3 regions of the Endozoicomonas sp. ALB091 genome follow, and region 2 is predicted to be linked to each of the others. Evidence: predicted binding sites of a transcription regulator. Region 2 holds the regulator's gene; each other region holds the start of a gene.
The links. Region 2 encodes PhoB, which activates phosphate uptake and scavenging genes when phosphate is short. Its sites were predicted from a motif close to TGTCATANNNNTGTCANA; they were not measured.
Positions count from the first base shown of each region.

Region 1: a site for PhoB is predicted at 1,216-1,233, ahead of ACO6UX_RS11705 (ABC transporter permease subunit). Genes of this name have one in related genera too.
Region 3: a site for PhoB is predicted at 865-882, ahead of ACO6UX_RS04500 (PhoX family protein). Genes of this name have one in related genera too.

Region 1 covers NZ_JBLYNQ010000006.1:1,086,286-1,088,560, forward strand. Annotated here, with positions in the region: gene ACO6UX_RS11705 (ABC transporter permease subunit) at 1-1,172, opposite strand, end outside; gene ACO6UX_RS11710 (Na+/H+ antiporter family protein) at 1,728-2,275, shown strand, end outside.
Region 2 covers NZ_JBLYNQ010000001.1:237,906-240,180, reverse strand. Annotated here, with positions in the region: gene phoR (phosphate regulon sensor histidine kinase PhoR) at 1-970, opposite strand, end outside; gene phoB (phosphate regulon transcriptional regulator PhoB) at 1,086-1,775, opposite strand; gene ubiA (4-hydroxybenzoate octaprenyltransferase) at 2,009-2,275, opposite strand, start outside.
Region 3 covers NZ_JBLYNQ010000003.1:339,237-341,511, reverse strand. Annotated here, with positions in the region: gene ACO6UX_RS04505 (saccharopine dehydrogenase family protein) at 1-771, shown strand, start outside; gene ACO6UX_RS04500 (PhoX family protein) at 975-2,275, shown strand, end outside.

The sequences.
Region 1 (2,275 bases), on a different contig from region 2:
AATGGCTCCACCAGCAGAGAACGGTTTGCCGTGGTGTAATACAGACCAACCTGACCCTTCACATCCGACGCCAGAAAGCCCTTGCGCCGATGCTCCGGAACAATCTTGTCGATGGGGTCACTGCCGAGGCTGAAAGAACGAATATTGTGCAAATTCAGACGGCCATCTTCACGAACCATAAACCACTGGGCGATATTGCCTTCTGAGTCACCCACCAGCAGGGACACCCCGCCCAACAGAAACGTCATCGCGGTAACTTCCACTCCCTTAGCGGTCAGGTTGAGCGTCTCATGGATATAGGGACGGTCAATATCGCTGATATTGATCACCGTCAGTTGATTGCTGCCGCTGAGGACATAAAGCCAGGTTTGTTCCGGATCAATCAGCAACTGGCGGATATCCAGGCCACCCTGCGCAGAAAGTCCGCTGATCACCGGCAGGGCGACGGACTGCTGCTCAACAGTGATGGACTCGGTTAAAAAATCCGCTTCCTTATGGACAACCTCCATCACCAGCTGGTTATTGCTGCTGGCGGCCATCAACAGCTTTTCCTCACCGTCACTGATGGCCAGTTGTGCAACCGGAGCCGAAAAGTCCTTGATGGCAAAAGGCTGCCGCTCATAAGGGTAGCTGACTTCCGGTGTGATCTTCCGGCGGTCATCTGGCCAGGTAATCCTGTAGCCCTGATCAAACAGTATGACCTCACCTTTGGTAAGACCGGCCGCCATCAGATTGGAACCAGCAGCATCCCTGACCACCCTGACCACCTCACTGCCCGCAGGTATTGGCAGCAACTCATTCTGTAGCCATTCACCGGTCTGGGAGGAGAAAAAACGCAGATTACCGGAAGCCTCTGCTTGCATGGCCACTTCGGCCTGCTCTTCAACAGCGAGAAATATCGGCGCTTTTTTTGTAGCAACTGGCTCATCAACAAAAGTCAGGGCCGATGGGTATGAAGCAACCCGGGTAATCTCAGCGCGGTTAAATAGCGGCAGGACCTCATAGAGGAGGTAAAAGAAAATCAGGAGAATCGCCACAATCACGCCAAGACCACCGGAGGCAACCCCCCAGCGGGCAAGACGGTCTTTCAAGAAGCGCAGGGAACGATATTTTTTTAGTGCCGGTGTATTGAAATCAATACCCGGGCTGTTATCCATCGAATTTTGATACATGGCGCAAGTCTGATTAAATCATGCCCGTAACTTACAGAATCAATATGACAGTAATGTGACACCGGGAAAAAATCATTGCCCGGGCCAACAGATCAATGTAATTTAGTGGCTGCCAATAACGGCTGTAAGCCTGAATTACCGAGCCTACAGACCTGTTGAAAGTGCATCATGATCAGAGAAAATAACGATGTTACCCAGAAATCTGCTAACAATACCCGGTATTGACACCCAATCAGAACAGTGTAGCTCTGCCCTTTCCATGATCCCTTCCCTGCATGCCCACCGACACCATCATCACCATTGAACGGCTGATTCGACCCTGATCGAATACATTTACTTTTATCGCCTGAGCTTCTAGCCTCAATGTGTAATATATTAATTTACAACTAGAAAAAAGAGCTCAAGGCACAACCAATCAAGGAATGCGACAGCTCCTGACGAGCTCTGCACTGATCTGCTATAGACTGATCTGTTATAGATCGTGCTGTGGATAATGCTGTGGATTGAAGTATCGCAAACCGCTTATAACTCAAAAGAACACAAAACTGGATTACTATGAACGCTGTCATTTTGGCTGTTGCCATCATGCTGACCTTGAGTGTCTTGCGTGTAAACGTTGTACTTGCCCTTTTTTTCGGGGCTATTGGTGGAGGTCTTGCCGGTGGACTGGGGTTTGATGCCACACTGTCCGCTTTTGCCGAAGGGTTGGGGGGTGGTGCCAGTATCGCCATCAGCTACGGTATGCTGGGTGCCTTCGCCATGGCTATATCCGCATCCGGGATTCCCCAGTGGCTGGCCGATCGAATTATTCAGAGGGTAGCCAAGACCCACAAAACAGCTGGCCTGAGGATCTCAATCCTGGGAAGCATTCTGCTGATGGCCTTTGCCTCCCAGAATGTGGTCCCTGTGCATATCGCCTTTATTCCTATTCTGATCCCACCGCTACTGGGTGTTTTCAGCTCCTTACAGCTGGACCGCAGGGCGGTAGCAAGCACCCTGTCGTTTGGTCTGATCGCCACCTATATGCTGGTTCCCATTGGTTTCGGCAATATCTACCTGACCCAGATCCTGGCGGGCAACCTCAACGATAATGGCTTGAACAT
Region 2 (2,275 bases):
CGGCATCACCCGTTAATAAGGCATCATCGTCGCATTCAAGTTGTAACTGGTGCTGATTTTCACCGCTCAATGCTTTGGCGTCGTTAACGATACCGGCAAGCAGAGACTTAAGCGTCACTGACTGACTTATTCTTTCCGGTTCCGTCGCTTCAAGCCGTGAAAGTAACAAAAGATCCTCAATCAGTCGCTGCATTCTGGTTGCCTGCTCCTGCATTTGACCAAGGGCACGATTAAAGATGGGCGGTGTATCCGGATTCATTGCTATACCGTCACTCATGGTCTCCAGGTAACCGGAAATCACGGTTAGAGGTGTTCTCAATTCATGGGAAACATTGGCAACAAAATCGGTTCTCATGATTTCAAGCTGATGCAACCGGCTGACATCCCTGACCAATAGAAGTCGATTGCCCTGCCCATAAACGGTAATGGCTATTTGAAGCTGTCGGCTCTCATGCACCGGTGAATCGATCTTAATGGGCTCTTTGCCGTGGCTATTGTTCATATAGCGGGCAAATTTTGGATTTCTGACCAGGTTTGTCAGGAGCTGTCCCTGGTCATCGGGCATTTGCAGGCCCAGTAACTCTCCGGCGGCACGGTTCCACCACTCAAGGGAACCATTCTGGTCGGCCATGACGATTCCGTCGTTTAATGCTGCCGTTGAATCCTGTATGCGTTCTATCACGCTGGCAAGTCGCTGTTTTGAGCGGTTGTGTTTGCGCTGAATTCTATAAATACCGTCAAAGATCTCACCCCATACGCCTGTGCTTTCCGGGGGATCCAGCTCTTTGTGGGCAGCCTTATCAAGCCATATCAGCAATCGGTGCAGTTGCTGGTGGCTCCAGAGAAGGTAGAATAATGTGGCAAGAAAAAGCCCCAGAAAAATCCGGTCCGCCAGCCAGCCGACCAGCAGCCCGATGGCAAGCATTGACACTATTCGACCAGTAAACCAGGATCGGGCAGAGGTGGTCACAGGCAGTTCCGCAGTTTGTTGAGCTTATGGTGATTGATCCTGACCATCATTCTTATGTCATCAGGTGGTGATGAGGAAAACGTCACTGAAGCCATTTTCATTGAATTCCAGCATTCTACGCTTTAGTGGAAAAACGGTAGCCAGTACCTCTGACGGTTTGAATGTAATTCTCATAGCCACTGCCCAGCGCTTTTCTCAGGCGGCGAATATGGACATCCACCGTTCTCTCTTCAACATACACATTGCCACCCCAGACCTGGTCAAGCAACTGCCCACGGGAATAGGCTCGCTCCTGATGAGTCAGGAAGAACTGCAGCAGCCGGTATTCCGTTGGCCCCATTTCGGCCGGGTTGCCATCAATACTGACCCGGTGGCTGACAGGGTCCAGTTCCAGTCCTTTGACGACGATAGCCGACTGTTCGTCCATTCCATGAGTTCTGCGCAGTACGGCCTTAAGTCGGGCAGCGAGCTCGCGGGGGGAGAAAGGCTTGGTGATGTAATCATCCGCACCGGTTTCCAGCCCCTGGATTTTATGGTCTTCTTCCCCTTTGGCGGTCAACATAATGATCGGAATTTCTGCTGTCAGCTGGTCACGCTTAAGTCGTCTGGCCAGTTCGATACCCGAGATATCCGGTAGCATCCAGTCCAGAAGGATCAAATCGGGTCGGTTATCCACCACCAGTGAGTGCGCCTGCTTTGCATCAGCTGCTTCCAGGCACTGATAACCAGCCATTTCCAGCGCCATAGCGACCATTTCCCTGATGGGTGCTTCATCATCCACAATTAGAATTGTTTTGCCAGACATGAGAATACCCCGGGGTTGAATGAGAGAAGATTGCTTTGGTAACCGTTTATCTTTATGACAGGTATTACAGCGAGGGAATGTTACAGAAAAATGACGTTGAGGAAAATTTGATGGACTTTTTGCGGGTTGTCCAACCCATGAGTTACTGTTTTCCCGTCGTTGAAGTGATAAAGGGGAGGTGAAGGTTGAGCGCTTTCGGCTCAACCTTCAAATTCAGGTGTTTCAGTCAGTCATCACAGAGAACAGACCAGACCGAGAAATATGGCGGCACCAACCCAATGATTAGAAAGAAAGGCTTTGAAACAAGGATCCCTTTCACGGTTGCGGGTTAACCATTGCTGGTGGGTAAAACCTGCGGCGGCGGCAACAAGGCTGACATAGAATGGCCAGGCTAATTCCAGCTGTAAACCCAGCATCAGCAGGGCTATCAGGGTAAACGTCTGAAAACAGGCAATAATCAGATTATCCATTTCGCCAAATAAAATGGCGGTGGACTTAAT
Region 3 (2,275 bases), on a different contig from region 2:
AGGGAAGTTTTGGGTTCATTCTGTTCAGATATCAGCATGCGGGTGAAAGCCGCCAGAGGTGGTATATCCGGTGGCACGCTGGCCAGTATAACTAACCTCACCCGTGAGGCGGCAAACAACCCGGCATTACGCCGACAGTTGGCCAACCCTTATCTGCTCTGCCCTGACAATGAAAGCTTGAAGGCCAGACAGGAAGTTGTTAAAACACCGACGTATGATTCCGGCTTTGGGGCGTGGCTGGCACCTTTCATTATGGCTGGCATTAATTCCCGGGTGGTCCTTCGTTCCAATGCATTGGCTGAATTTCCTTATGGCAGGGATTTCAGGTACAGCGAAGCCATGCTGATGGGGGCTGGTTTTAAAGGTCGTTTACAGTCTTCCGCCCTGGTAGGCGGACTGGGTCTGTTTATGCTGTCCATGGTGATTAAGCCAACCCGCTGGTTTATGGAGCGATTTGTGTTGCCCAAACCGGGTGAGGGACCTTCTCCCGAAGCCCAGAAAACCGGGTTTTATGATATTCGCTTTCTGGGCAAAACAGCAGATGGCCAGGAAATTCGCACCCGTGTTGTTGGCCAGGGCGATCCGGGGTATGGCTCTACCGCCAGAATGCTGGGGCAGGTGGCTGCAGGATTGGCCCTGGACTTCCACGATAAGCAGCAGAAGAGCGGGAGGGCGGGCGGTTTCTGGACAACATCCACGTTATTTGGTGATCGGCTTATTGAGCGGCTGGAAAAAGATGCTGAGATAAAATTTGAAGTAGTACCTTCCTGAAATAGCCTGATGCTATCTGTCTTTCCCGGATAGGTAGCAACCGTTTCGGCTGACTTTCTCTCCACAATTTGCTCCGTTTTCTTGCAGAGCTTTTTTCATCTAATTGAAACTTGATAGCAATAAATCTGTAACAGTCATCGCCTAATCTCTCAGCAAATCATTCTTTCAATAACAGTGTGTTTACTTAACGATGAGGGATAATCATGGAAGCCGGATCTTCAAAGTTACAGAACCATCGTGATTTTCATGAACAGCTGGAGTCGCTGGATGATCAGCCAGATAACTTCTCTGGCAACAGTACCCTGGATGACGTGGTAGAAAAAAGTCGGCGGAACTTTATGAAAGGTGGCCTGGGTCTGGCCATGGCAGGCTTTCTGGCTGGCTGTATGGGCACGACCGGGCAGAGTCATAATGCTCTGGGTGGCAGTACTGTTGGAAACCTGCGGCGGGCGGACATCGGATTCAAGCCCATTCCCATTGAGCAGGACCCCATGTTCGATGCCATCAATGTGCCTGAAGGCTATACGGCCAGCGTCTTTTTTTCATGGGGTGACCCGGTAGAGAAAGGTGCCAGACCCTGGCGGCCAGATGGCAGCAACAGCTGGCGGGAGCAGATGAAGCAGGCAGGCCAGAATCACGATGGGATCTGGTTCTTCCCATTTGCGGACCAGCCGGACGACCATGGCCTGCTGGTCATGAATCATGAGTACATTAATCCTACGCTTCACCCCAACGGTCTGACCATCACTGAAAACCCGCAGGGATTTAAACAGCGCCCGGCGCATGAAGTGAAGAAGGAGATGGCGGCCCACGGTGTCAGTATTATCGAAGTTCGCAAGCAGTCCGATGGTCACTGGCAGCAAGTCAAGGATTCCCGCTATAACCGCAGGATCACCGGGTTTACCCCCATGGATCTGACCGGTGAAGTGGCCGGTACTGATTTTCTGAAAACCGTGGCAGACCCTGCTGGTCTTGAGGTGCTGGGCACTTTGAATAACTGCGCCATGGGCGTAACACCCTGGGGGACTTATCTCACCTGTGAAGAGAACTGGAAGAACTACTTTGTTAACCGTGATGCTGAAGATTATCAGCAACGCCCAGCCCACCAGCGGTATGGTGTGGCCCAAGACAAGAACAGTAAATACTATGCCTGGGAGTCAGTAGAACCCCGTTTTAATGCGACACCTGATCACCATGCCCCTCATGGCGGTTATGTTAACGAACCCAACCGTTTTGGCTGGGTAGTGGAAATTGACCCTTTTTCACCGGACAGCACCCCGAAAAAGCGCACCTCCATGGGACGACTGGTCAGAGAGTGTTCAACACTTTCGCTGGGTGATGATGGTCGTATGGCATTCTATTTTGGCGACGATACCCGCGGCGAATACGTGTATAAGTTTGTGCCGGATCAGGCCTATAAACCCGGTAATCCAGCGGCCAACCGGGATATTCTGGATCATGGCACTCTTTATGTGGCGGTGTTCCATGATGATGGCCGTGGTGA